DNA from 4 places in the Shewanella sp. MF05956 genome. Region 3 is predicted to be linked to each of the others. Evidence: predicted binding sites of a transcription regulator. Region 3 holds the regulator's gene; each other region holds the start of a gene.
What was found. The regulator sigma-54, encoded in region 3, starts transcription at its own class of promoters, with help from an activator protein. The targets are predictions, from matches to a motif close to GTTGGCACGNNNNTNGNNT.

Region 1: the regulator sigma-54 is predicted to act here: its motif matches at 4,108-4,126, upstream of flgF (flagellar basal-body rod protein FlgF).
Region 2: the regulator sigma-54 is predicted to act here: its motif matches at 2,787-2,805, upstream of AC19MX_RS16365 (DUF4097 family beta strand repeat-containing protein).
Region 4: the regulator sigma-54 is predicted to act here: its motif matches at 2,910-2,928, upstream of AC19MX_RS07830 (Tll0287-like domain-containing protein).

The regions. Positions count from the first base shown of each region.
Region 1 is NZ_JCAYNV010000016.1:96,751-104,340, reverse strand. It holds gene AC19MX_RS17050 (CheR family methyltransferase) at 1-720, shown strand, start outside; gene flgB (flagellar basal body rod protein FlgB) at 857-1,255, shown strand; gene flgC (flagellar basal body rod protein FlgC) at 1,258-1,674, shown strand; gene flgD (flagellar hook assembly protein FlgD) at 1,699-2,481, shown strand; gene flgE (flagellar hook protein FlgE) at 2,542-3,921, shown strand; gene flgF (flagellar basal-body rod protein FlgF) at 4,173-4,916, shown strand; gene flgG (flagellar basal-body rod protein FlgG) at 4,928-5,716, shown strand; gene flgH (flagellar basal body L-ring protein FlgH) at 5,726-6,400, shown strand; gene AC19MX_RS17010 (flagellar basal body P-ring protein FlgI) at 6,411-7,508, shown strand; gene flgJ (flagellar assembly peptidoglycan hydrolase FlgJ) at 7,526-7,590, shown strand, end outside.
Region 2 is NZ_JCAYNV010000015.1:69,111-76,700, reverse strand. It holds gene AC19MX_RS16385 (aminotransferase class V-fold PLP-dependent enzyme) at 1-245, opposite strand, end outside; gene AC19MX_RS16380 (NADP(H)-dependent aldo-keto reductase) at 370-1,410, opposite strand; gene AC19MX_RS16375 (GNAT family N-acetyltransferase) at 1,557-2,069, opposite strand; gene yjjX (inosine/xanthosine triphosphatase) at 2,053-2,625, opposite strand; gene AC19MX_RS16365 (DUF4097 family beta strand repeat-containing protein) at 2,908-3,711, shown strand; gene AC19MX_RS16360 (ribonuclease H1 domain-containing protein) at 3,839-4,627, shown strand; gene pepN (aminopeptidase N) at 4,695-7,358, opposite strand; gene lpoB (penicillin-binding protein activator LpoB) at 7,436-7,590, opposite strand, start outside.
Region 3 is NZ_JCAYNV010000003.1:264,478-272,067, reverse strand. It holds gene AC19MX_RS04910 (ATP-binding protein) at 1-1,950, shown strand, start outside; gene AC19MX_RS04905 (transposase) at 2,904-3,155, opposite strand; gene AC19MX_RS04900 (hypothetical protein) at 3,176-3,328, opposite strand; gene AC19MX_RS04895 (HPr family phosphocarrier protein) at 3,999-4,268, opposite strand; gene rapZ (RNase adapter RapZ) at 4,289-5,152, opposite strand; gene ptsN (PTS IIA-like nitrogen regulatory protein PtsN) at 5,149-5,592, opposite strand; gene hpf (ribosome hibernation promoting factor) at 5,595-5,882, opposite strand; gene AC19MX_RS04875 (RNA polymerase factor sigma-54) at 5,907-7,391, opposite strand.
Region 4 is NZ_JCAYNV010000005.1:227,089-234,678, reverse strand. It holds gene AC19MX_RS07845 (sulfite exporter TauE/SafE family protein) at 1-411, shown strand, start outside; gene AC19MX_RS07840 (rhodanese-like domain-containing protein) at 427-831, shown strand; gene AC19MX_RS07835 (MBL fold metallo-hydrolase) at 1,088-1,954, opposite strand; gene AC19MX_RS07830 (Tll0287-like domain-containing protein) at 2,203-2,850, opposite strand; gene AC19MX_RS07825 (sigma-54 interaction domain-containing protein) at 3,093-4,430, shown strand; gene AC19MX_RS07820 (NifB/NifX family molybdenum-iron cluster-binding protein) at 4,645-5,169, opposite strand; gene betI (transcriptional regulator BetI) at 5,775-6,383, shown strand; gene betB (betaine-aldehyde dehydrogenase) at 6,371-7,590, shown strand, end outside.

The DNA of each region.
Region 1 (7,590 bases), on a different contig from region 3:
GCCCCTTTGATGGGTAAGCATAACTTACCCTCATTATCAGAGGTGGTTAAAAAGTCGATGAAACCGACTGAGCGCCAGTTACGTGCTGAAGTGATCGACGCGATGACAACCAATGAAACCTTATGGTTTCGTGACCGTTATCCTTTCGAGTTACTGCATAATACCTTATTACCTGAGTACAGTAAGTTAGGTCGTCCATTAAAGATTTGGTCGGCTGCTTGCTCATCAGGTCAAGAACCCTATTCTCTCGCCATGACGGTACTTGAATACCAACAACGTAAGCCTGGCGCACTGCCTGGCGGAGCATCTATTCAGGCAACGGATTTATCGCCTTCTATGCTTGAACGTTGTAAAAATGCTGAATACGACAGTTTAGCGTTAGCGCGTGGTTTATCTGATGAACGTAAGCGTCAGTTTTTTGATGCTTTACCGTCGGGCAACATGAAACTGAAAGACAATGTGAAGCGTCTGGTTAACTTTAGAGCTCATAATCTTCTTGAAAGTTATAGTTTATTAGGTAAATACGACATTATCTTTTGTCGTAATGTGCTGATTTACTTTGCACCAGAGGCAAAGGCTAAAATTTTGCGGCAATTTGCTGCCGCACTTAACCCTAAAGGGATTTTATTCTTAGGTGCGTCAGAATCTATTGCCGGTTTAACCGAAGAATTTAATATGGTTCGTTGTAATCCTGGTATTTACTATCAAAAGAAAACCTAGTTAAATAAATAGCTTACTAGCTTTATCATGCCGGCATTCGTCGGCATGTTCATTTAAAATACTTATTCATCCTTTATTGAAATTGTTGGCATAACCCTTGCTTTAATTCTATCAGTTAGCTGATGGAGGCAATTTTATGGCGATTAATTTCGATAATGCATTAGGTGTTCACCAATACTCGTTGGGCGTACGTTCTCAAAGAGCAGAAGTGATTTCAAGTAATATCGCCAATGCCAATACTCCTCATTACAAAGCGCGGGATGTGGATTTTGCTTCTGCGATGAAAGCCGCGAGCTCTCATCAAAATGGCTTAAGCATGAGTCAAACCACCGAAAAGCACTTTGATTTAACGTCATTAACACAGCAACACGTGCAATACCGTGTGCCGACTCAACCCGACACCGGCGATGGCAACACAGTCGACACGCAAAAAGAACAATCTGCATTTATGCAAAATGCGCTCGAATATCAAATGTCACTGGGTTTTCTTGAAAGTAAATTTAGTGGCATGCGTAAAGCATTGCGAGGTGATTAATCATGAGTTTATTCAATATCTTTAATGTTTCTGGTTCAGGGATGTCGGCGCAATCTGTCAGGCTTAATACCACGGCCAGTAACATTGCCAATGCAGACTCAGTGTCGAGCAGTGTCGATAAAACCTATCGTGCACGTCATCCAGTTTTTGAAGCAGAAATGGCCAAAGCCAGCAATCAGCAAAATCAATCTCCTGGAGTGTCGGTGAAGGGCATTGTTGAAAGTGATAAACCGCTAATTAAAGAGTACTCGCCAGATCATCCACTTTCTGATGCTGACGGATTTATTTACAAGCCAAACGTGAATGTAATGGAAGAAATGGCTGACATGATTTCAGCTTCGCGGTCTTACCAAATGAATGTTCAGGTAGCAGATGCCACTAAATCAATGCTGCAACAAACGCTCAATATGGGTAAATAGTTTTGATTTTTCAAGGAGGCAGCTATGAGCCTAATTAATTCTTACAGTCAGTCTTTACCGCAAACGTCAAGCAGTGCATCAAATACGAGTGCAGTGACCAAGAGTTCAGTGCAGAGCACTACTACGTTAACCACGGGTAATTCGTTTCTCGATTCAATTCGGTTACCTGAGCAGAGCGCGGTTCCTGAAGCGAATGATCAGCTGTTAAAGCAAGAAGACTTCTTTGCATTGCTCAGTCAGCAGTTATCAATGCAAGACCCATTTGAGCCTGTAGACAATGATCAAATGATTGCCCAAATGGCATCATTTTCTACTGTTGATGGTATTTCAAATCTTAACGATGAAATTTTAAACCTCAATACTGTGATGAGCTCAAGTCAGGCATTGCAAGCATCGAGTCTCGTTGGCCGTAAGGTATTAATCCCTTCTGATACTGGGATTATTTCCGCTGAGAGTCCTGGTATAAATGGCGTGATTAGTACGCCATCGGCCATGGAAACTATTACCGTGAGTGTACAAGATGAATCCGGACAGCTCATTAAAACCTTTAGTGTTGATGGTAGCGCCGGCGGTAACATTGATGTGTCTTGGGATGGACTGGATAAAAATGGTTCGCCAGTAAAAGAGGGATTGTACTCTATTAAGGCGAGCGGGAAAGTCGATGGCGAAGCCCAGGACTTAGCAGTATCTACTTATGCCCATGTTAGCAGTGTGTCGTTAGGCACCGCTGCAACAGGGGCTATTTTGAATTTGCGCGGAGTCGGCGGTATTAAGTTATCTGACGTACTTGCCGTATCTGAAACTTAACATTATCTACAGTTTACTAAATAAACGTGTTGATTATGAATAAAACCTTTGAGGTGAATTATGTCATTTAACATTGCATTGAGTGGTATCTCTGCCGCGCAAAAAGACTTAAACACAACGGCAAACAACATTGCCAACGTAAACACTGTCGGCTTTAAAGAGTCGCGTGCTGAATTTGCTGACGTGTACGCAAACTCAATTTTTTCTAATGGTAAAACGGCGGTCGGCGGCGGTGTATCAACTTCGCAAGTGGCACAGCAATTTCACCAAGGTAGTTTACAATTTACCAGCAACTCATTAGATATGGCGATCAGTGGCGGCGGCTTTTTTGTTACCTCTTCTGGTGTTGGCACTCAAGATTTATCATACACTCGAGCAGGCGCTTTTAAAGTCGATTCAGACAACTATATGGTCGATGCCGCAGGTAACTTTTTACAAGGTTTCCCTGTAGATGACGAAGGTAACTCAACTTCAGTAAGCTTAACCACAACCAAACCTATTCAAATTCCAGATACTGCTGGTAGTCCAGTTAAAACGGGTGTGGTTGAATTGCAAATGAATTTAAATGTCGGCGAAGATGCGTTAGATCCTAGCGCATTTGACCCAGACAATTCTGACACCTACAACAATTCAACCTCAGTAACCATCTATGACTCATTAGGTGAGTCGCATATTATGACCACCTATTTTGTGAAACCTACAGGTGGCTCATATACAGGGGAGAGTAACTGGCTTGCATTTTATGCTGTTGATGGTGAGCCGGTTAGTGTGGAAACTCCAGGGAGTTATCAAATAGATGCAGATGGCGATGGTGTTGGTGATGGTACCCTTAGCGAAACTGCAACAGCAACTAACCCAAGTGGTACAGGAGCTTGGAATGGTGCAGTGATTTCGTTTAACAATGTTGGTTCTTATACAGGGACTAATCCTTCGCCGATCACTACTGTAACACTTGGCACACCAGGTGCCGGTGTATTAGACCCAGGCTCAGACGGTACTCAAACACTTGAAGTCAGATTTGATAACCCAACACAATATGCTTCGCCATTTGAAGTGACTGCATTAAGCCAAGACGGTATTACCGTTGGCCGTTTAACCAACGTAGGCATTGGCTCGGATGGCTTAATTACTGCCAGTTACAGCAATGGTTCAACTGTGCCATTAGCGCGTGTTGCGTTAGTACGTTTTGCTAATGAGCAAGGCTTAACCCAGGTGGGTAACACCTCATGGAAAGCCAGTTTAGACTCAGGCGAAGCATTAGCCGGTGAAGCTAATAGTGGTACCTTTGGTAGCATTCAGTCTTCTGCGCTTGAGCAATCAAACGTTGATTTAACCACAGAATTGGTTGATTTGATTACCGCTCAGCGTAACTTCCAGGCTAACTCTCGTACCCTGGAAGTGAACAACACTCTAAACCAAACAGTGTTACAGATCCGATAATTATTTATTACTCCGCGTAATCGATAAACAAGGTGTTGCCGTTGTCGGCAACACCTTGCCATTTAAATAATACACCGCCTTCACTATCGTAAAACTGCTGTTTTTTTGACTCTTAATCACTCCCTCCTTCTATTTTTACTCCTTTACATTCAGCGTGTTGAATATAACTCACTAGCAACAAACTTCATTGGCATGATGCTTGCTATAACTCTACATATATTCATTTTGTAGAAAGTTTGACGGAGCAGCAAATGGACAAATTTCTTTATGTTGCCATGAGTGGCGCTAAGCAAGGCATGAATGCCTTAGCGGTCAGTGCTAACAACCTTGCCAACGCCAATACTGACGGTTTCAAGGCTGACATGACTCAAGCTCGCTCTATGCAGGCGTTTGGTGAAGGTTTACCCAGCCGCGTGTTTTCAATGATTGAAAGCCCAGGCAGTAACTTTGCAAGCGGTCCCATTGTCACCACGGGTCGTAATCTTGATGTCGCCGTTAAAGGCGATGGATGGATAGCCGTACAAGCCGCCGATGGCTCAGAAGCATATACCCGAGCAGGCAGCTTAAAATTTGACAGTACTGGTTTGCTGGTAAACAGCAGCAACCGCCCGGTAATGGGCGATGCAGGGCCAATCGTATTACCACTGCCCATTGAACACGTCGAAATTGCTGCCAACGGCATTATCTCAGTGAGACCTCAAGGCGCAACCGCAGAAGTCATCGAAGAAGTCGCCCGCATTAAACTGGTTAATCCAGGTAACAATCAAATGATGCGCGGTGAAGACGGTTTATTTCGTCTTATGGCCGGCGGTAACGCGCCAACCGATCCCAATGTTGCAGTAGAAAGCGGCGCCGTTGAAGGCAGTAACGTCAACCCAGTACATGAAATGGTCGCAATGATTGAGATCCAGCGTCAATACGAGATGCAAGTCAAAATGATGAAGAACGCCGAAGAAATCGATCGTGCGTCGACTTCCTTGATGAAAATTAGTTAGGAGTAATTATTATGATTCCAGCGTTATGGATAAGTAAAACTGGTGTTGATGCGCAGCAAACAAACATCGCGGTCATTTCTAACAACGTGGCTAACGCCAGTACGGTTGGATTCAAAAAAAGTCGCGCTGTGTTTGAAGATTTACTGTATCAAACAGTCAATCAAGCCGGCGGCGTCAGTGCCGACAACACCAAGTTACCTAATGGCTTAAACATTGGTGCCGGTACCAAAGTGGTCGCCACCCAAAAAATGTTTACCCAGGGCAGCATGCTCACCACCGACAACTCATTAGATTTAATGATTGAAGGCTCAGGCTTCTTTGAAGTGCAAATGCCAGACGGCACCGCAGCTTACACCCGTAATGGTCAATTTAGCCTGGATGATACCGGCCAAATTGTGACTCCTGGTTCAGGCTATGTGGTGCAACCCGCCATTACTATCCCAGACGATGCCACCAGTATTACTGTGTCAGCAGAAGGTGAAGTGTCGGTGCAAATTCCAGGCACTGCAGAAAGCCAGGTGATTGGCCAGTTAACCATGACCGACTTTATTAATCCGTCAGGGTTAGACCCATTAGGGCAAAACCTCTACACCGAAACCGGTGCCAGCGGTACGCCCATTCAAGGCACTGCATCGCAAGATGGTTTAGGTGCCATTCGTCAGGGCGCGTTAGAAACCTCTAACGTCAACGTGACAGAAGAGCTAGTGAACTTAATTCAAGGTCAGCGCATTTACGAAATGAACTCAAAAGTCATTTCAGCGGTTGACCAAATGTTGTCTTACGTTAATCAGAATCTCTAAGGAGCTATCATGATTAAATACATAACGTTAGCGTCGATGATTTTATTGGCAGGCTGCAGTTCTACACAAAAAAAGCCCATTGCCGATGACCCATTCTATGCGCCGGTATACCCAGACACGCCGCCGACGCAGGTAGCCGCAACGGGATCTATTTTTCTTGATACGCAAGCATCGAGCTTGTTCTCCGACATTCGTGCGCATCGCGTCGGCGACATCATCACCGTCACGCTAAAAGAGTCTACTCAAGCCAAAAAAAGCGCCAATAATGACATCTCTAAAGGCAGTGACTTAAATGTTACACCTGTCTATGCCGGCGGTAAAAATGTGTCTATTGGCGGAGTGCCAATTGACCTAGGCTACTCAGATAGCATGAACACCAAGCGTGAAGCAGATGCCGACCAATCTAACAGTTTAGATGGCAGCATTTCGGCTAACGTCATACAAGTGCTCAGTAACGGCAACCTGGTTATCCGCGGCGAAAAATGGATTTCAATTAATAACGGTGATGAGTTTATTCGCGTTACCGGCATGGTTCGCAGCCAAGACATCAATCCAGACAACACCATCGATTCAACCCGTGTTGCCAATGCTCGTATTCAATACAGCGGCACTGGCACATTTGCAGACTCACAAAAAGTGGGTTGGTTGAATTCGTTTTTCTTGGGTGACTGGTGGCCTTTTTAAGGAGTAATACATGAAAATCAAATTGCTGGTGTCGCTAATGACCTCGCTGTTAATCCTAACAGCCCCTGTTCATGCAGAGCGCATAAAAGATATCGCCAATATTCAAGGCGTAAGAAGTAACCAGTTAATTGGTTATGGTTTAGTGGTGGGTTTACCTGGTACCGGTGAAAAAACCAAATATACCGAACAAACTTTTCGCACCATGCTTAAAAACTTTGGCATTAATTTACCCGATTCGGTAAAACCTAATTCAAAAAACGTCGCGGTAGTGGCAGTGCATGCCGACATGCCAGCGTTTATTAAGCCGGGTCAAAACCTTGACGTTACCGTGTCGAGTTTAGGCGAAGCCAAAAGTTTACGTGGCGGTACGCTCATTCAAACCTTCTTAAAAGGGGTTGATGGCAACGTTTATGCCATTGCACAAGGCAGCCTTATAGTGAGTGGTTTTAGTGCCGAAGGCCTAGATGGCTCACAAGTGATTCAAAACACCCCTACGGTTGGGCGTATCCCAAGTGGCGCGATTGTTGAACGCAGTGTTGCCAGCCCATTTGCAAGTGGTGACTACCTTACATTTAATTTACGTCGCTCAGACTTCTCTACCGCAAAGCGTACAGCAGACGCCATTAACGACTTACTTGGCCCAGACATGGCTAAAGCCATTGACGCAACTTCTATTCAGGTCAGTGCGCCGCGTGATGCATCACAACGAGTGTCGTTTTTATCAACCCTTGAAAACATTGAAGTTGAGCCAGCAGACGAGTCAGCCAAAGTCATTGTTAACTCACGAACCGGCACCATTGTGGTCGGTCAGCACGTTAAGTTATTACCTGCAGCGGTAACCCATGGCGGCTTAACCGTCACCATCGCTGAGGCCACTCAAGTGTCACAACCTAACGCATTAGCGGGTGGCGATACCGTGGTCACCACCAATAGCACTATCGATGTGTCAGAAAAAGACCGTCGTATGTTTATGTTTAATCCAGGCACCAGCCTTGATGAGCTTGTAAGAGCCGTCAATCTAGTGGGTGCAGCACCATCCGATGTACTTGCCATACTCGAAGCGTTAAAAATGGCAGGGGCTTTGCATGGTGAACTTATCATCATCTAAAAATTGTCGGTATGACTATGGAAAAGTTGTCAAATTCATCGAACTTTCTGGATCTAGGAGGACTAGATTCACTTCGTGTCCA
Region 2 (7,590 bases), on a different contig from region 3:
ACCGCTTCATATTGGCTGGTTGCGCGAGCCGATAATTGGTGCGCTGCGCGATGAACATTGGCATTGTTGAGCTGATAATACTCATTCATTGCATCTATTACAGCCTGAGGTTTTTGGCTGGTTGCGGCGGTGTCTAAATAACATAAAGGATGATCGCCTAGGGTCTGTTTGAGTGCCGGAAATTGATCGCGAATGGCTGGGTGATCAAATGGCGCTTGCGACGGCAATGGGGATATCGACTTCATGAATATGGGGTTCTTTATCAAAATAAAAGGCATCAAGATCTTCAGTGATCTTGATGCCTAATGCAAGGTTTGTCGGCAATTAGCGTAATGTTACACGCTAGCCAATTAACCTAATGCAGCGAGTTTACGGACAAGGAAAACGATACAGTGTTGATAGTTCATTAATCCTAACCATTAATTCCGTCGATAATGTCACTTTATGGCTGTCGATATTTTGTTTGAGCTGATGCAAGTCTGTTGCGCCAATAATGTTAGAGGCCACAAATTTACGGCTATTAACAAACGCTAAGGCCATTTCTGTTGGGGTTAAGCCAAACTCGCGCGCCAAGTCGATATAGGCCTGAGTGGCTTGTAATGCAATCGGTGTGCTGTTGTAACGAGCAAAACGTTTGTATACCGTTAAGCGTGCGCCTTCCGGCCATTGATCATTTTCATATTTACCCGTCAACATCCCAAATGCCAATGGCGAATAAGCCAGTAGTGGTACGTCTTCGCGGTGGCTGATTTCAGACATGGCTATCTCATAACTGCGATTGAGTAAGTTATAAGGATTTTGCACACTGACAATACGCGGTAAATCGTGTTTTTCAGCCAATTTAAGGTATTTCATAAAGCCCCAAGGGGTTTCGTTCGAAATCCCAATATAGCGGACTTTACCTTGTTTTATGACTTCAGCGAGGGCTTCAAGGGTGTCTAAAATAGGCGTGTAATGTTCATCTTCATCGTGCTCATACATCATTTCGCCAAAGAAATTGGTATTCCTGTCAGGCCAATGCACTTGGTATAAATCGATGGTGTCGATTTGTAACCGACTTAATGAATCATCCACTGCTTGATGTACATTGAGCCAGTCTAGGGCCATGTTCTGGCGAATATAGTCGCCTTTACCACCGGGAGCGGCGATTTTAGTGGCGATAACGAGCTCGTCACGATTACCTTGCGCTTTTAAGTAGCAACCTAAAATGCGTTCTGTTTCGCCTTGAGTTTCAGCTTTGGGTGGCACTGGATACATCTCGGCGGTATCAATAAAGTTAACGCCTTGGCCAATGGCATAGTCAAGTTGAGCGAAAGCTTGTGCTTGGGTATTTTGTTCACCCCAAGTCATCGTCCCAAGGCAAATTTTACTCACCTCAAGCGTAGAATGTCCGATATGTTGATATTCCATTACCTTCCTCCTATGGAATGTGCTTAATTTTAGGCTACCAAGCTTTTGCATCGTTGCAAAGCGCTATTAAACTGTCAGGAGAAGACTGCTTGAAAAACACTCTAAAACAAGCTCGGCGGTAGGTAAGTTAATGGAATGCTTTTTAGCTATAAGTCCATTATCATGGCGATTTCACAGGCATCGTGACCGGTTTCGCCTAAATGCTGACAGTGGTTAAAGCCCAGTTTTTCATAGAGCGCTAAGGCTTCAACTAATACCGCTGTCGTTTCTAAATACATCGATTGATATTGCTGGTTTTTAGCAAATTCAATGCATTGACGAGTGAGCTTTTTGGCCATGCCTTGGCCGCGGATGGCGCAGTTAAAATACATTTTTTGCAGTTCGCACACGCCAATATTCCCCGCAAGCGCTGCAACGCCGGCGCCGCCAACGACCTTACCTTGGTATTCAATCACCCAATATTGTGAGCCTTGTGCTTGATACACCTCACTTAAGCTGTCGAGGGTTTTATCAGCCACGCTAAAGCCTTTGTCTGGGGTTAAGCCGTATTCTGCCGACACTTCACGGATCACTGCGGCTATCGCGGCATCATCTTGCGCTGTGAGTGGACGGATTATGGCGTCGACGCTGTGGCTTGAAGTACTAGAGTGTTGAGTCATTAAATAATTCCGCATTAATAAAAGGAGTCATGGCCAGTAACAGCGCCTGGGTATAAATGCTTTCTCGAGTGGCTAAACCTTGGGTCAGTAAGCCTATCGCGCCGCCTTTTTGTTTAATATTTTGGGTGCTAAACATTCGGTCCATCACATGGCCGAGTTCTTCGCCCGCGGCTAGAGCATCATATACGGTCGACGGTAAGGGTAAGTTGGCGCTACGGCCGACCGATAAAGTGTCATTACTGATAATCGCCATATAAGCAAACGTTGCTGGACCATGATCAAAATGATCTACGCCGCCTTCCATTGCCACATAAAAATCTGCAGCTTGTGCCTGTTGTTGGCAATATCGAGCGCGATTAATGGCGCCTAGTTTGGTTTCGGCTTCGGTCATCGGTTGTTCTGCCACTTGCGAGGGTGCATGCATACCTTGGCAGCGCACAGTGCTGTTGGGGTAATACTGCGCTATGGCGTTTTTGGCAGCATTTATTTTTACCGGATTGGTAGAGCCGACAATGATATCGATGCAATGAAGATGGTCGTGTTGAATTGTTGTCATAAGTTGTCGTTATTCGTTGTTCAATATTTGTTATTCAATATTGGGTTTATCGGGTAGTGATATTCACCACTTTGTGTTGTTTTAGGTGATGTTTTAATTTTTTAGCTCAATGAGTATTACCATAAAATAATTATAAGCGATTTAAAACAACAGCTTACTGTTTTGGTATGAAACCTGCTTAGTGATAGTTATATAAGGTGATGATATGTATTAGTCAGTTTGCGACTAACCTTGTGTATCAGCCTATTCTATTTCGAATCTCTTTTAAAAGGAATTTAACCTATGTCTATTCGTATTGCGACCATTAGCCTAACTGTAGGTTTAGTATTAGGTGCGACGATTTTTGGCGCGTCATACACTGAAGCTGAGTCGATATTTTCGTTAACAGATTCTGCCGACGTGAATGCAGAACTAACACATACCCAACAAAAAATGACCCTAGACAGCCAATCACTAAATCAATTAGTGGTTAATACTGGCGCGGGTAAATTAACCGTTAAAGGGGTAGAGGGGCAAACACACATTGAAGTCATCGCAGATATTTATACCGACAAAGACAGCGACGATGTTGAGATTGAATTAACCCTAAACAAGCAAGGCGGCAATGGCATGTTTGTTGCCGATATTCAGTCTGACGGTTTTATGGAGCAATCTCCTTTTATCGATGTGTTACTGACTGTACCAGCGGCTTTAGCGCTAGATATTACCGACGGTTCTGGCTCGATTAAGATAACTGATGTAGCGGCCGCCATTACACTCAAAGATGGCTCTGGTAGCATTGTGATGGACCATGTTGGCGCAGTGACGCTGGCTGATGGTTCTGGTTCAATTAATATGAAAAATGTGACTGGTGATGTGACCTTGCAAGACGGTTCTGGCTCTATCAACATCTCACAAGTGGTAGGTGATATTGAAGTGAGCGATGGTTCGGGCTCGATTAATATCGATCAGGTTAACGGTAAAGTCACCATTAGTGATGGTTCTGGTGGCATTAATGTCAGTAATACTAAAGGACTTGAGATTGTGAGCGCAGGCTCGGGTGGGGTGAATCATCAGCATATAGATGGCCCAATTATCGTCAACTAGTCATATTGTGCGTTGTTGTTTTGATTGATTTGAATAAACAATCAGCAAAACCTGCCTATGTTGTAGGTTTTGTTTTAAAGCCAAAATTAATCGTGGCATGATGTGAATTTGGCAAGGATAAACCACAATGGCAAAAAAGTATTATGTAGTTTGGGCAGGGCGCGAAACGGGTATTTTTACCAGCTGGGATGTGACTAAACGTTCCGTTGATAAGTTTCCGCAAGCTAAATACAAATCCTTTACCACTGAAGCTGAAGCAAAAGCGGCTTTTGCCAAGTCGCCGCACAACAGTATTGGCAAGGCAGCCGCTAAATCATCGGTCACTAAAACGACAAGCCCTAAGGCGAAAGCGAGCATCAGTACTGCAACCCAAGCGTCTAACAATGCGGTACTGTCGCAGTTTGATGTAGTGATTTACACCGATGGCGGTTGTGAGCCCAATCCGGGTAAAGCGGGTTCTGGTATTGCAGTATATCGTCAAGCTCAACTTGCCGAGCTATGGTATGGTTCATTCAACCCTAATGGCACCAACAATACCGCAGAGCTTAATGCATTACATCAAGCCTTATTGATGGCTAAAACGGCTTTAGATGCCGGGCATAGCGTGCAGATTATGAGTGACTCGCAATATTCTATTAAGTGCATTAGCGAGTGGGCTTACGGTTGGAAGTCAAAAGGCTGGACCCGCAAAGGTGGCGAAATCGCTAACCTAGATATTATTAAACAAGCGCATGAACTTTATGATGCGATTAAAGATAAGCTCACCATTCAACATGTTGCAGCCCATATCGGCATTGAAGGTAATGAGCTAGCCGACAGAATGTCAATCTATGCCATTGATCAACAGCACACCGCTTTTAGTCAATTTAAGCCACCATTGGATATCGGTAAAATATTAGCATTGCGTACAGGCTAATTTCACTAACAAAAAAGCCGGATTGCTCCGGCTTTTTACGTTTTAAAAGGCTGCTCAATTAAGGCTGTTAATTGAGCTTTTGCTTAATGTTCACACAACGCTGTTCTTGTTGGCGAGTTTCAAGCAGTGCGCGTCTGGCCAGTTTTGATAAACTAGTTTCGCTGTTTAATACCTGGCTAATTGCATCAATATTGCTTGAGCTGCAATCGGTTGGAATTAATTGCGCTGCAAAGCTGCGCATAAACACCGGCCCTTTATCGTCCATTAGCGCTAAGTTTGCAAAGCGTTGATCGGCAGTGGCTGCACTCAATAGCTTTTGCTCGGCAGGATAAAGGTTATACATAGCAACGCGTACCTTTGAAAATGCCATGCTGTCGTTATGTTCAATGGTATTTAACCACTGGCGCTTAAGGGATGACTGTGGGCGGACAACTTCGGCTGCAATCGCGGCCTTTTCACCAGAGTCTGATTGATCAAGGTGCTTCTCTTTAGCCAAGAATGCTTGAGCATCACCGTAATCATAACGGTTTAGCTGGCGGATCATGGCCCAGCGTAAGTCTTGATCTATGCTTAAGCCTTTAATGTGGCTCTTGCTTTGCAGTAACGATTGAATATGCTCAAGCGCATCACCGTGGCTTGATAAGCTGATATAGGCATCGAACCAACGACGTTGAAAATCACGGTTACGGTAGCTTTCCATGCTCATACGCAAGCTCATTTGGCTAAGTGCTTTTGATATTTTGCTGTTATAACTGGCATGCATCGGCGCCATAAGGTCAAGGTAGTTTTTGGCTCGCTGCATGTTATCCAGCACTTGACCTAAAATGGTGTAATCTTTTTCGAGCGGCGCATTAATCAGGGCAATATTTAAGAATTGATCCAGTGATGTTTTACCGTCAATCACGCTGTCCCACATACTTTGCCATAACATCGAACGTAATAACGGATCGCTCACTTGGCTCAGTAATTGTTTGGCGGTCGTAAATGATTTTTGATCTAATTCGACTTTAACAAAACCCCAATCGTCGTAGTTTGGATAGGCTAAATCTGGGCAAATCTCGCCAATCAGTTCGTTAACTTCGGTATAAGCCCCTTTATAAGTTACCGCAATAGACTGCTGCATTTCTAAGCCATAACGTTGCTTGCTAAACAATCCAATTTGTACACGTTGTTCACGCAAAGTTGGATGTTGGCTGTCTTCTGCGGTTTGTATTATTGCAAATGAGTCTATTTGATTACCTTGGCAAGTGTATTGCGCCTTGATGGTGTTAACGCCTGCTGCGTATAGCCATTCTTTGGTCCATAGCGATAAATCGCGGCCACTGGCTTTGGCTAAACTGTTAATAAAATCGTTGAGTTCGGCATTTTGATAGCTGTATTGTTTTAAATATTGACTAACTCCACTGCGGAAGGTTTCTTCGCCTAAAAGATGTCGCAGCTGTTTAATGGTCGAGGCGCCTTTTTGATAGGTGATGGCGTCAATGTTATCAAATGCATTTTGGCTAGTGGCTACAGGCACTTCAATTGGGTGAGTGGTGACTAAGCTGTCTTGATGATATGCCGCTTGTTTACCAGAGGCATAAAAGGTGCGCCAAGCATGGCTAAACTCGGTGGCTTCGCTGGTGGCTAATGTGCCCATAAATGAGGCGAAACTTTCGTTTAACCATAAGCCGTTCCACCATTTCATGGTGACTAAATCACCAAACCATTGGTGAGCCATTTCATGCATGATAACCCCGGCTAAACGCTCTTTTTGTTCGGCGGTCATTTTGGCATTAAATAAGAAACGATCTTCTGAGAAGGTAATTGCGCCCGCATTTTCCATCGCGCCGTATAAAAAGTCTGGCACTAATACTTGATCGTACTTTTTGAACGGGTAAGCAATACCAAAATAGCGGTCAAAAAAGTCTAAACCTTGTTTGGTATAGGTAAACCAATCTTGTGGTGTCACTTGCTCGGCAACCGATTGACGCGAGAATAAGCGCATCGGATAGCGGCCTGAATTGTCTTCCCAGACTTTATAAGGGCCCGCATGCATCGAGAAGTTATATGGGCTTAATTTAGGCGTAACAGGGAAGGTCCACAGGTTGGTATCGCCTTGATCGACCACATTAGTTTCACGCATAGCGCTGATCACTTGCCAGTCTTTGGGCGCGTGTACATTAATTTGGTAGGTGGCTTTTAAGTCTGGCTGGTCAAACACGGCAAACATTTGTTGCGCGGCCGCTGGCTCAAAATGCGAGTATAAGTAAACTTTACTGTCTATTGGGTCAACAAAGCGATGTAAACCTTCGCCATTGGTGCTGTGCTCACGAGTAAACTCGACTGCAACAGTGTTGTTGCCGCTCACCAATAAACTTTGATTAATAACGATGTAAGCGCCGTTGTAGTTAGGGTATACCTTGGTGCCGTTAATGGTAAATTGTTTAATGTTGGCTTTATTGAGATCGAGCGTTAACGATTTAGGCACACTGCTTAGGTCAAAGTGTACTGTCGAGATGGCACTGAATTGACTGTGTTCACTTAAAAAGAAGGTTAAATCGTATTGTACATTTGATACCACATTGGCACGTGCTTGCGCTTGCACCTGGCTGATATAAGCCGAACCGTCACGTTGTAACGATGAGGTTGAAAGTGAGCTACTGCAGCTGAACACGCTGGCACAACATAATGCAACAAAAGCGGTTTTAATAACCCGTGGACTAAACAATTCAGTGGATAACAATTTCACGTTAGTGTTCCTAACTTATTATTGGGTGTATGAAAAAGCCGACATCAATGTCGGCTTTATTGCTATGTGCTTGTATATTACAAGCCTAAAAATGACTTCGATTTAACCTTACGAATTTCTTTTTCGTCAGACCATTCAATTAAGCCTGTTTCAAGATCCATTAAGCGCATGGTCATTTTGTAGTACACGTCTTTGGTGCTGCCATCTTGCTTAACGATGCTCGATAAGTTGC
Region 3 (7,590 bases):
AGCTGGAATGAGTCGGCAACATTTTTGTTTGGTATTGCACAAAGCCAGGCAATCAAGAGCAATTTATTAGATATTATTGATGAAACTGCAAATGAGACCGGTGATGAAAAGAAACTAAGCCCACGTTTAATTGCTGAGGTGTTTGATGCCAAAGAACATACGATGGTTACGGTAGAATCGGCATTTAACGGGTTGCAAAGTAAAGTGCTGACAGTGAGTTTATCACCTGTAATTGCCATTAACTCAAAGCAAATAAGCAGTATCTCTGCGATCATTCGTGATGTAACTGATTCGCGGCGCAGTGAGAAAAAAATTCTGCAGATGAACGAATCCTTAGAGCAACAAGTCATTTCACGGACTCAAGAACTTGAAGCCGCAACGGCGGAAGCTATCTCTGCTAATCAACTTAAGAGTGAGTTTGTGGCCAATATTAGCCACGAAATACGCACGCCATTGAATGGTATTGGCGGCTTGGTTGAATTACTCAAGCGTGATTATTTATCTGAGAAGCAGCTCAGTTATTTAATGATGGCTAAAAATAGTATTGCCACACTGACAGTGTTGATAAATGACTTACTGGATTTATCTAAAATTGAGTCGGGTAATTTACAGGTTGAACTGGATTCTTTTGATTTACTCGAAAACGTCTGCGGCGTCATTAACATGATGTCAATTAGAGCAGAAGAGAAAGGCTTGATTTTATTGCTCGACAGCGTTGATCTAAGGCACAGGAAGTTAATTTGTGACCCTTATCGAATCAAGCAGGTTTTGGTTAACCTTATTGGCAATGCGATTAAGTTTTCTGTGCAAGGGCATGTGATTGTAAAGGTCAGTACGCGTGCTTTTGATGACCAACCCGACAATATTAATGTTGAATTTTCAATTACTGATAATGGTATTGGTATCACGAAAGAGCAGCAGAAAAAATTATTTAAACCTTTTATTCAAGCTAACGGCTCAATTACGCGTGATTTTGGCGGTACTGGATTAGGCTTATCTATTTCTAAGCAATTAGTCACCTTGCTGGGTGGCGATATTGGCGTGAGTAGCGTGTTGGACCAAGGAAGTACCTTCACGTTTAACGTGTGTGCTAAACAAAATCGCGACATACACAACAACCCCATAGTGTTACCAATGGCTAATCAAGCTGTGCTGATTTTTATTGCTGATAAACTAACGGCCAGCATGATGCAAAAACATTGTGAGTCGTGCTCTGCCAATGCGACCCTCATTCAATCGTATCAGCACCTTGTCGATGAATATGCACTACAACATGCAGATGTAGTGATTGTTGATAACAGTTTAGTGACGGGAAAAACGAAGCAATGGCTCGAACATTACCAAGCCTCAAAAGGTGCTTTGTTGCTAATGATTGGTCGCGATGAAGTAGACGTTACAATGCTTGAAAATGCTCATTGTAAGCACCTAATTAAACCTGTACTGCCGATTCAGCTGATGGATGTTTACCGTAAACTGTTAAGTGAAAACAGTGAAAATACTTCTTTATTGGCACAACCTGATGACAATCATACTCCAGTAGTCAAAGATAAAAAGTACAGCGTTTTAGTGGTTGATGATAACCAAATTAATCGGATTGTAGCCGAAGGGTTGTTAGAAGAATTACCGGTGATTGTCCATACTGCCAATAATGGCGCCGAAGCAATAACCTTTTTGCAGAACATCAAACATAAAAATGAGTTGCAGTTAGTCTTAATGGATGGACAAATGCCGATATTGGATGGCTATAAAGCTACAGAGCTTATCCGCAACGGGGATGCTGGCGACGTTATGGCTGAAGTGACTATTATTGCGATGACAGCTGATGCAATGGCTGGCGATCGCGAAAGGTGCTTAACCATAGGGATGAATGACTTTATTTCTAAGCCGATAGACAAAGGGGCCTTTTTACATAAAGTGATGTATTGGCTAGAACAAACAGAAACGCGTTAGCGAGTATTGAAATTGACTATTTTTAGGGGGATAAACACCCCTTTATAGAGTGATAAAAATAAAAGCCCCAGAGCATCCTTTGCTTTGGGGCTTTTGTTTGCATTGCTTGCGCTTTTTGTCGTTATTGCTCAAGTCTCTTTATCCTTCTTAGAGGATATTATTGATGACCTAAAGCTCAATTCTGCCAATGGCATGAATAAAAATGACGTTATTGGATATAGAGTCTGGGGACCCAATAACGCCTGAACTGTCGCGTTAATTACTCGTGTTCGTTACAGCAACACACGGCATTAACGGTAAAAAATAAAGCGGCAAGGATGCAAGATATTGTGCGCTTATTATTAGTTTGTTTGCTGTGTTATCGACATGCTGGGGGCGAGTGATAATACGGTCAAACATCCTTGCCATAACATGGGTAGAGCGGCGTTAAATGAATCGCACTGCATCTACTCGAATAAAAATGACGTTATTGGATATAGAGTCTGGGGACCCAATAACGCCTGAACTGTCGCGTTAATGACTGTGTTCGTTACAGCAACACACGGCATTAACGGTAAAAAATAAAACGGCAAGGATGCAAGATGTTGTGCGCTTATTGTTATTAGTCTGTTTGCTGTGTTATCGACATGCTGGGGCGAGTTGATAATACGGTCAAACATCCTTGCCATAACATGGGTAGAGCGGCGTTAAATGAATCGCATTGCATCTACTCGAATAAAAATGACGTTATTGGATATAGAGTCTGGGGACCCAATAACGCCTGAACTGTCGCGTTAATGACTGTGTTCGTTACAACAACACACGGCATTAACGGTAAAAAATAAAGCGGCAAGGATGCAAGATGTTGTGCGCTTATTATTAGTATGATGTTGTTGCTATTTGCTTTGTATTATCAGTTCGCTGGGGGACCAACTGACAACACACTCATACATCCTTGCCAAAACGGTTTTGGCTTAACTTGCCATTGTTTGTAATTGTTGACTTAACTGAGTAATTTTTTCCTGTAAAAGAGCGATCTCTGACATTATTGCACCGCGTTTTTCAGTTTTATGGCTTTCGCTATATTTGACCCATTTATATACAGTTTTTGATGACACACCATATTGTTTGGCGACATCAGATAATAGGCGGTTATGTACCTTAACTTCGCTAATCACTTGATGTTGAAAGTCCATTGGATAGTGTCTCGCAGTTGAAATACTCATCTTATTTATTCCTTAATGCTTTATTTGTATTTGCTTGAACGGGATTCAACTTCATCCCATTGGCTGCAACCAAGATGCGCTAAGAAAAAAATGTTTTGACGGCATTGTTCAACCAGCTTAGCGACCATGCCATTAACTGATTTGATGTTCTGACCTAGGTTCATTTTACTCATCGCTATCTCCTACAAATGACAATGGACTGCTTAAAAATTAAACTACTACTTAGTAGGTATCCTCTCTCTATATGAAAACTGTATGCCAACTTTTTAAATTAATTTAAACTGTTTAAAAACAATTATTTATAGTCGTTATTGTGTTTTGCAATATTGGCTCGTTTGTTTTAATTGGTGCAATTGCACTAATTTGGTGAACTAGCCTTAGGGTGATGGCTGTTTATTGAGAGGCATTATGGCGGTAATTTATGGCAGTAAAAGGTTATGTAAATGACAAAATGAGGACATTACGTTTGTCATTTATATGAGGATAAATAATAGTGCATTAATGTTCATTGAAGACGCGCTTAAAAACTGCTTAAGAGCGTCATTCTCAACGTTAAAGAATAAGTGTACTTTAGTCAGCGCACGACAGAAGAGGGGGAATACCAATCAGCATTAACAAGTGACCACACTGAATGTGTCCAGTGGTTTTTGATTAAGGCATAATGATATATAAGGCATTATATTCAATTTGAGCGGTAAATAATTTACCGTGAAATGTGAGTCGTATACGATGAATGGTAATTGATGAATAGTGGGCTGTAAGCTTGAATATCATTGTCAAAAAATGCCACGAGAGAGTACAACTGACGTTTGTTAAGTGCTGTTAGATAATCAGTGCGACGCGTTAGCCGCCTTCATCGAATTTATCGTTAATCAAATTACACACCGCATCTAATGCCACTGCTGCGTCTGGACCTGTTGCTGTGACAGTGATCATTTTTCCGATGCCACTTTCCAACATGAGCAATCCTAAGACGCTAGCGGCACTGGCTTGTTTGTCTGCTTGAATTAGGGTGATTTCAGCATCAAAGTCAGCAGCCAGTATCGCTAGTTTTGTGGCTGCTCGTGCATGTAAACCTAATTTATTTGAGATGGTGACTTGGCGCTCAAGCATGGCTAGCACTCCACATAGGACTAAAGCTGATCTTCACTGATATTTAGCTCTCTGTGGCGGGCGTTGACTGTGTGTTTACTGCCTTGTCTAAATCGCTTAGCGAGTTGGTCGGTGATATAAACTGAGCGATGTTGTCCGCCTGTACAGCCGATGGCGATGGTTAAATAACTGCGATTATTACGCTCTAAATGTGGCATCCAGGTTTCGAATAGATTTTCGATTTGCCAAATAAACTTATTCACCAGAGGCTGACGGCCAAGAAACTCTTGCACAGGCTCATCAAGACCTGTTAATGGTCTTAATTCTATTTCCCAGTGCGGGTTAGGTAAAAAGCGCACGTCGAACATAAAGTCTGCTTCGGTCGGCATACCGTGTTTAAAGCCAAACGATTCAAAATTAATCACTAACTCTTTATCAACACTGCCAAGCAATATTTGTCTTACTTGATCGCTTAGCTCGTAAATATTGAGTGCCGATGTATCGACATAGTGATCAACCATTTTGGCGATAGGTTCGAGTAAGCGGCCTTCTAATTTAATCGCTTCTTGTAATGAAATATGGTTTTTAGATAGCGGGTGTAATCTGCGGGTTTCGCTGTAGCGTTTAAGTAAAACTTTGTCGCTAGAGTTTAAGAAAAAACTGGTAATTTCGGTATCAGGTTGCAGTATTTCAAGTTGTTCTTGAAGCACTTTGCCTTGTTCGGCAATATTGCGCACATCAACACTAATCGCTACTAGGTCATTACTGCCTTTTAACTGAGCCAATAAGGTGCCAATTAGCGGCAATGGCAGGTTATCAACACAGTAATAGCCTAGGTCTTCTAGTACTCTTAATGCTACTGATTTACCTGAGCCTGACCGTCCTGATACGATAACAAGTTTCATGCCGTAATTACCTGATAGAGTTCTGTTGAATCGTGGATTTTACGCAGCTGTTTTAGTACTTGTTTGTCGCTGAGTTTTTGGGCCATCGAGGATAAGGTGCTTAAGTGTTGTTGGCACTGATCTGCAGGAACTAATAATGCAAATAAGATATCGACAGGTTGTTTATCGATGGCATCGAACGAAATGGGTTCTTCGCATTTTACAAAGATCGCAATAGGGTGATCGATTGTCGTTAATCGGCCATGAGGTATTGCAATACCATTACCTATACCTGTGCTACCCATTTTTTCTCTTGCGATAAGGCTTTCAAACACCTCTTGCGAAGACAGGGTCGGGTACTGGGCAGCGACTAAATCGCTGATAAGTTCCAGTACCTTTTTCTTACTGCCCGGTGTGGCACAGGTGGTGCATTCCGGCTGCAGGATGGTACAAAGTTCCATCGTTAGTGTTTTGTATACTTCTCTTTGTGTTTAATTACCTGACGATCGAGCTTATCTATCAGGGCGTCTATTGCTGCATACATGTCTGTATGTTCTGACATTGCAAAAATTTCTCCGCCCTTTAGGCTGACTTTAGCTTCTGCTTTTTGTTGTAATTTTTCTACGTTGAGTACAACGTGAACATTATTGATCTGATCGAAGTGTCGTTCAAGCTTTGAAAACTTTTCCTGAACGTATTCACGTAAAGATTCGGTTATTTCAACATGATGCCCTGATAAATTGATCTGCATTACACTTCTCCATTGTTGAGTGATTTATAAACTCTTACGTTGGTTTGAGGGCGGTATCATCATTGCCTCACGGTATTTTGCAATCGTACGACGAGCAACGTTTATGCCCTGTTCGGCCAGTAGTTGAGCCATTTTGCTGTCGCTAAGCGGCTTTTTCTGGTTTTCTGCTGCAACCAACTTTTTAATAAATGCGCGGATTGCTGTCGATGAACACTCTCCGCCATCATCAGTGCTGACATGGCTAGAGAAAAAGTATTTTAACTCAAACAACCCTCGTGGGGTGTGCATGTATTTTTGAGTGGTCACGCGCGAAATGGTCGATTCATGCATTTCTACGGCTTCAGCAATGTCATTTAATACCATAGGTTTCATGGCTTCTTCGCCATATTCGAAAAACCCTTGTTGGAATTGCACAATGCAATTGGCTACTTTTAACAAGGTATCGTTACGGCTTTCAATGCTTTTGATAAACCATTTAGCTTCTTGCAAATGACCTCGTATAAACTGAGTATCAGATGGGTTTTTACTGCTGCGAGCCATTGCTGCATATTGCTGATTAACACCTATTTTAGGCATGTTATCTGGATTGAGTTCAACAACCCAACGGCCATTCTTTTTAAATACTGTGACATCAGGGATCACGTATTCGTCATCGACGGCAGTAATCAATAAGCCAGGACGCGGATTAAGAGATTGAATTAAGGTAATGGCATCACGTAACTCATCTTCTTTTAAACGCGTTTTACGCATTAATAATCTAAAGTCACGCCCAGCGATTAAATCCAAATAATCTTTGATGAGCATTCGCGCATTTTCAATGTGCGGGGTTGAGTCTGCATATTGTGACAGTTGAATGAGTAAACATTCACTAAGGTCACGTGCAGCAACACCTACGGGGTCAAAATGTTGAATTCGCTTTAACACCGCTTGAACCTCATCAAGCTCAACATTTTCATCGCCCATAGCTTCTAGTATTTCTTCAGTGCTTTGGGTTAGATAGCCGCGTTCATCTATTGCGTCAATGATGGCTGTTGCGATGGCAAGGTCGGTGTCTGAAAATGGCGTTAAGTTTTTTTGCCACTCTAAATGTTCATATAAGCCTTCGGTGGTTTCCCCTTGAAAAGGCATATCATCGTCGCGCATGCTGGCACTACCAGACCCTGACATCGGTGAGGCGGTATAGACTTCATCCCAGGTCGTGTCCATGGGCATGTCGTCCATGGTTTCTTTACTGATGGATTCTGTGGTGTCGATGGTTGAAGTATCTTTTTCGACACTCACATTACTGTTGTCACTGAAGTCTGTGTCTGATTGATCGCGACTTTCTTTTAAGGGATCTTTAGCTTGAGAAAATTCATCTTCTATTTCAAGCAATGGATTTGAGTCCAGCGCCTGTTGGATTTCTTGCTGTAGCTCCAATGAAGATAATTGCAGCAAGCGGATGGCTTGCTGCAATTGAGGGGTCATAGTGAGATGCTGACCCATTTTAAGTTGGAGTGACGCTTTCATTTACCGCTTATCCCTAGATGATTTCCATAAAAATAACAATCTCGAAAAACTGTAATGGGGTGTCACGTACGTCAATGACATTTCACGCAATTTAGGTATCGTTCAATGGAATGAATTAGATAGGCTAAAAGGCGTATACCCAATCAACTTGAAGATACGTGTTTCAGAGCTTCACCGTGTTTTCAATACTAGGCGCGTT
Region 4 (7,590 bases), on a different contig from region 3:
CGCAAACAAAATGCTGAATTCACCCAAGGCAAACTCAAGCTCGCTAACGTGCTATTGCAAGGATTATTAGTCGGTGTCGTCACAGGTTTTGTGGGTGTCGGTGGCGGATTTTTAATTATCCCTGCCTTGGTATTGCTCGGCGGCATTGAAATGTCGTTAGCAGTGGGTACCAGCTTGTTGATTATCACCATGAACTCTTCAATGGGGTTCATTAAATATTACAGCTTGTTGTCTGATAAAGGGCTGCAATTCGACTGGCCTGTTATTGCCATCATGATTGCTGGCGGATTTGTCGGAAGTTTAGCCGGACAGAAGCTCACCCAATACCTCCCTAAAGCCACATTACAAAAAGTATTCGCGGTATTTTTAGTGGTAATGGCATTGTTTATTACAACTCAATCAATTATTTAGTATCACGAGGCACACATGAAAACTGCTCAAGAATATATTAGTGAAATCAAAACAACGATTGCTGAAGTCAACACGCAGCAATTACTCACAGCAATGTTAAATCCTGACATTATCATTATTGATGTGCGCGAACATGAAGAGTTTTTAACTGGCCATATCGAAGGTGCAGTTAACCTACCTCGGGGTGTATTAGAAATGAAGATTCATGAGCACCCATCAGTTAGTCATCATTGTGAGTGGGTTTTAGCGTTAAATGAGTTGGCAGACAAAGAGATTTATCTTATTTGCCGTACGGGCGGACGCTCTGCTTTAGCTGCTGCCTCGTTGCAGAACATGGGCTTTACCAAACCGTTATCGGTTGCTGGTGGCATGATGCAATGGGAGCAAGATGGCTTTCCCGTGATACCTCATAAAATATAGTCTGAGATTCACGGCTTTAACTCATAACGTCACTTTAAACCAAAGCTTATCCTTAAATTAACGCTCATAAGCATCAGTGTGAAGACATGAAGGTTTAGAGATGAGTTAATATGAGTGAGTCAGTACAGTGCATAAGCATATAAAAATGAGCCATTTATGGCTCTTTTTTATTATTGATTGTTAATGCTATTGCTTATTGCTTAATGCTTAATGCTTAATGCTTAATGCTTAATGCTTAATGCTTAGCAGTACATTGTTACCATTGATTAAGCGGAATTTTTAGAAAGTAATTATCTTCACCTTCTGGGGGCGGTAAGTGTCCTGCCCTAATGTTGAGTTGTATTGCAGGTAATAACAATGATGGCATCGATGTACCTTGATGTTGCTCTTGGTGCAATTGAATAAACTCATCCAAACTTATTTTACCGCCTACAACCCGATTAGTGCGCTTTTGAGCCAGGATTGAGGTTTCAACTATGTTGCTTTGTGTCCACGCAGTTTGCGGCTGATGACCAACAAATACCCGGGTGCTATTAGGCAAGGCTAATATTTTTTGAATGGAGTGGTATAACGTCGCTGCACTGCTGTTGGGGAAATCAGCACTCACGGTACCAATGTCGGGTGAAGCAATAACATCACCAACAAATACGGCATCTTCGATAAGGTAACTCACGCATGCAGGTGTATGCCCTGGAGTATGCATGATGTGTACATCTAAGTGACCTAACTTAATCAGCTCTTCATCAACAAACAACTGGTCAAACTGTTCACCATTACAATGAAAGCTGTCATCCAGGTTAAGGATCCGCTTAAACATATGTTGCACTTTAGTGATGTGCTCGCCGATACCAGTAGAACCACCGCGTTTCTGTTTGATATAACATGCAGCAGAAATATGATCGCAATGAGCGTGGGTTTCTAAAATCCATTCAAGCTCGTAGCCATTACTGTCTAGATAGTCAATCATACTGTCTGCTAACACAGTCGTTATTTTACCCGAGGCAATATCAAAATCTAACACAGGGTCAATAATGGCGCTTTGACGCGAAGCAAGATCGGTCACCACATAACTCACAGAGTGACTGCTTGGGTGATAGAAGGGATCGATGCGGATTTTACTCATGAACAATTAACTCCCAACAAAAAGCATTGCATTTTTGTTAGATAAAACCCTAATTCAGCCTTTATTTAGCGACATATCAAGGCGGTTATTAACTACAGCATAATGTTAACTGAAAACAAAATAGTAAACTGCGGCGAGGGTCGCAACAAAGGCCCTTCGGCCGCAGAATATGTGATATCGCGGGGTTGCGTTGGCTAATAGAGATTACCCATTAATACGCCATTAACATAACCCACCATACGCTCACCTTAAGGTTTGCCACTTATGGTTTTCAATTGTTCTGTACTGCTGATGACCTTTTGTAATGAAAATGCACCGCGTAAGTCGCCTAATTCAAAGTTTATGGCTTTATCGTCTGGATAAGCTTGTTTAATTAGCGTGCTTAGCTCTGGAGTAATGTTACTGCCATGGCAGCCTAAACACAGTTCTTGTGTTGGAATGGCTTTCATATAACGAAACTCAGTCGTGTCACCGTTAACAATGTATTCACTCGCAACAATTGGGGCATCAGCGGCTTGCTTGCCTGCGGCTTTTGTTTGTTCAAATTGCGTTAACTGTGCCAACTCCCAGGCATCTGGTGTGTTATCACTATTACGCACGCGCAAACTGGTTCGTTTGAGTGTCCAACCGTCTTTAGAGTTTTCAGCAGCAATGCTAGGGGCAACTGACTTGCACACAGACACACCGGCAGGAAGTCCACCTTGCTTAATAGCAGCTTGTAGCTGCCCTTTTAATGCCTGACTAAATTGGGCAATTTTTTGATTGGCTTCTTGCTCAAGTTGTTGTTCGGTTAATGGTTGTGCATTGACCATGGAACTGACACAAGATAAAAGTGCAATACTGCTTATGGCTAGGGTTTTAACAAATAAAATATTAGGAGTCTTTGTTGCGTTCATTATTTTTGTTCCTTTTCCTCTTGGGACCAGATGCGGTCTTGAGATATTCAAGGATCTACTTACAAACTTTGTGCCATGTCGCAAAATAAAATAAAAAGCCTATTTTATAGCGCTATAGGCTAAATAGTCGTTATTGATTTAATGTCCGCGACGTATCTTGTTGACAAAAATGTCACACACTGTCATTTTTGGTGGCATTAATGACAGCTAATTTAGCGCGCATGTTTATGAGAGCTAGCACAATGAAAAATACTACCGTTGTACAATCGATGATCAACGCAATAGATAAGCCGGCCATATTCATCACCCCCGATTATATTATCCATGCCGTAAACCAAGCGTATATTGAAACCTATGATACAGAGGTAACGTTAGGTAAAAGTCGTTGTCATCAAATATCTCATCACAGCGATGAACCTTGTGACAAACATGGCGAGGAATGTCCGTTACAGCAGTGCCAAAAAACAACGCGCGCAGCAAACGCCGTTCACATACACAGTACTGCTCAAGGTAAATCGTATTGCGACATTTTAATGAAGCCCATTAAAGATGATGCAGGCATGATCATGGGCTTTCTTGAGATTTTAGATTCCATTGACTATGCATCAACTGAATCAAAAAAAGACACCATGGTGGGCCAATCGGCTCCGTTTAAACAAATGCTCAATAAAATCAACCGAGCATCGCAATCAAACATCGCTGTATTGCTGCAAGGTGAAACAGGTGCGGGTAAAGAGTTAGTCGCAAAAGCCGTACACCAAGCCAGTAATAGAAGCGACAAACCATTTGTGGTCATTGAATGTACCGGACTGAGCGAAAATCTATTTGAAAGTGAGCTATTTGGTTTTGAAAAAGGGGCTTTTACTGGCGCGACCACCAGTAAAAAAGGACTCATTGAAATTGCCCATGGTGGGACAGTTTTTTTTGATGAGATTGGTGATGTCCCCATGAACATGCAAGTTAAGTTATTGAGGTTACTCGAAACACAATGTTATCGAGCGGTAGGTGGCTTAAAGCAAAAACGATCTGATTTTAGATTAGTCAGTGCCAGTCATAAAAACTTACTTGAATTGGTGGATAAAGGTGAATTTAGACGAGATTTGTATTATCGCATCGCTGGTTTCCCAATATACCTACCCTCATTGCGTGAGCGACAAGATGACATTCCAACCTTGATCAATCATTTTATGAAGTTGTCAGACTATAAACACAAAAAGTTTTCAGCCAATGCGTTACAACTCCTTAGCAGTTACTCGTTCCCGGGTAATATTCGCGAACTAAGAAATATTATTGAACAGTCTGCGCTGATTGCTAATGAAGATTTGATCCACAGTAGTGATTTACCTGAAAGCATCAATGCAACCGCCAGCAAAGCAGCGACTCAACATACACCAGGCTTTGATGCTAGTGCAGTTAATCTCACTGAGACGAAAATGATGAGTTTAGATGATCTTGAATCCGAGTATTTATCGCAAGTGTGTCTACAATTTACAGGTTCGCCCGCCGAATTGGCCATCATACTCAATGTCAGCGTGCGAACCTTATATCGTAAATTACAACGATACGGTTTAAAGCTGTAAGCTTGCGTGATACTTCTGCTGCAATGTGAGCGCTTAACGAATAAAGTATTACTTTTAACTACGGTGTTAACTCTCACATTCAGATCAAGCACCTAACTCTAACACTAAACACTAAATTCTAAATTCTAGCCACTTCACTTCTGGATTCAACACTCTGGCAGCTCAGCTCAGATGCTCTACTCAAGCGCTCAACTAAGACTTTCACTTGAGTCGTTTAATTCGCACGTAATAACGAATGTTTTTTCTGGCAACAGCGCTTGATATGCATGGGTTCGCTTAAGTCTATATCACTTTCGCCATGTTCATGAGAATCACAATGTCCACCATGACAACCACTTTCACCATGGTTATGATCGCAACATCCGCCTTTACCTTGTTTAGCGATATGCTTAGTTGAAGGTCTGCCCTGCGATGCATCAAGGTATGGTTCACATTCAGCTAAGTGTTCGTTGGCAAAATAAGCAATCTCTGTACGACCATTTTTGGCATGAAAAACATCGAGTTGTTGGTTAAGTAACTTAGACAACAATTGTTGGCCAATATTTCTCATAATCACTCGGGTCGCGCCATGGGCTTTGATAAGTTCAACTAACTTACGTTTACCTTCACAGCCATCGCTCAATGCCGGATTATCAAATCGCGCAACAATACTGGCTTGTTCATTAACCATAATGAAACTCTCTGCTTTGCTAAAATGGTTAGCAATATGCTCATCTTTAATAGGTATGACTGTAATCATTATGTCCTCTCTTGCAGTTAATTCACTGCGATAATTAATATTTTTTGGTACCAGTTACCCAATCCTTTTTAGATTACGCACACAAGTAAATGGCATATGCTATTTATATACTCATTAATAGCATATGCCAAATACTTTTTTGTTATTTTGATTCTTACATCACAGTGTCTTCATACAATCTTGTTTGAGGCACGATTTTGATTTTAGTGAGGCTTGACGTTATCAGCGTTAACGAATGAGCTTATGGTTGGCTTGCAGGACAAGCCTGTTATATGAAAACCACTTATAAACAAGCGTGGTATAGCGTGTGCCTCATCGTATTAACATGCCACAAGCGTGAGTCTGGTCGATTATTTGAACAGAAAAATCATTACAGCTGCAATAATTAATAAAAACCGACAATAACGTCACAAATAGCCGCTAAAACTAATAATTCATATATAACAATTACTTATAGTAACCCAACTCAATCACCTAGCAATAAAATGACGCGGTTATAGTGATCTATATCAAACAACCGCTTGATAATTAGAGGTCTAATCATTAGTATTGTTATTAATTGAACGTTCAATTAATAACGTTTCAGCCAAAAAAGGATGTCACTAATGTCAAGACCAGCAATGAAAAACGTCAGACAACAGCAGCTCATAGATGCCACGTTAATGTCAGTCGAACGTCATGGATTACAGCACACCACAATTAATACGATCAGTGGTTTAGCGGGTATGTCATCAGGGATCATCAGCCACTACTTTGGTGGCAAGCAAGGGTTAATTGAAGCCACGCAAAAATTCTTATTAGAAGAATTGAAGCAAGCCTTACTGACCAGAACGTCAGGCAAAACATTAACCCCAATGGCACGATTATCAATGATAGTTGAAGCTAACTTTACTGAACTTCAACGATCAAGTGCGGCAACAAAAACGTGGTTAAGTTTTTGGTCTCAAGCCATGCACGACCCAGGACTGGCCAGGCTGCAATACATCAATAATCAGCGCCTATACAGCAACCTGCTTTATTCATTTAAACAATTATTACCCAAAACAGACGCGATTAATGCCGCCAAACAAACTGCGGCAATTATCGACGGGTTTTGGTTACGCAGTGCGTTAAGCCACAGCCCTGTAGAAGATTTTAAGCAAGCCCAAATTTTATCTAAAGCCTTTATAGAGGCTGTGATCGTGCAACACGGAGAAATTGAATGTCAGCGTTAATCACATACCAAAATTACGTTCATGGTAAGTACATATCTAATGGCAGCGGAGAAACCTTCGAAGTCGTTAACCCTGCAACAGGCAGCGTAAGTTATTTAGTAGAAGTCGCGACAGAAGCGGTACAACACGCCGCAATAGAGAGTGCCAAAACAGGTTTTGCCGTTTGGTCAAAGATGACACCGATGGAACGTAGCCGAATTTTATTAAAAGCAGTAGCCCTACTTCGTGAACACAACGACGAGCTTGCCGCAGGTGAAGTGCTTGACACTGGTAAGCCCTGGCAAGAAGCCTCGGTTGTTGATGTCGTTACCGGCGCCGATTCAATCGAGTTTTTTGCAGGTTTAGCGCCTAGCATTGAAGGTAATCAACAATCTATTGGTGATGACTTTTACTACACTCGCCGTGAGCCGTTAGGCATTTGTGCTGGCATTGGCGCATGGAACTATCCATTACAAATTGCATGCTGGAAAGCCGCCCCTGCGCTAGCGTGTGGCAATGTAATGATTTTTAAACCTTCTGAAGAAACGCCTCGCGGTGCAATGCGTTTAGCAGAAATATTCACTCAAGCAGGCGTACCCGATGGTGTGTTTAACGTTGTTCAAGGCGATGGCCGTGTAGGTGCCTGGTTAACGACTCATGACGATATTGCCAAAGTCTCATTTACTGGCGAAGTCGGCACAGGCACCAAAGTGATGGCTGCAGCATCAAGTACCTTAAAAGAAGTGACCATGGAGCTTGGCGGTAAATCACCGTTAATCATCTTTGATGATGCCGATGTTGAAAATGCGGTATCAGCAGCCATGTTGGCGAACTTTTATACCCAGGGTGAAGTGTGTACTAATGGCACACGCGTATTTGTGCAAAAAAACATGTACCCACAATTTATTGAGCGCTTAAAGCAACGCACTGAAAATAATATTGTTTGTGGCGATCCGATGGATGCAGAAACCAATTTTGGCGCATTAATCTCACGAGCACATCAACAAAAAGTGCTTGAGTATATCGCTATTGGTAAAAAAGAAGGGGCCACCTTATTAACCGGTGGTGTGGCATTAAGCCCTGATAATGCACCTCATGGGTTCTTTGTTGCTCCTACTGTCTTTACTGATTGCACTGATGACATGACCATTGCTAAAGAAGAGATTTTTGGCCCGGTAATGTCAGTCTTTACCTTTGATGATGAAGATGAAGTGATTCAGCGAGCCAA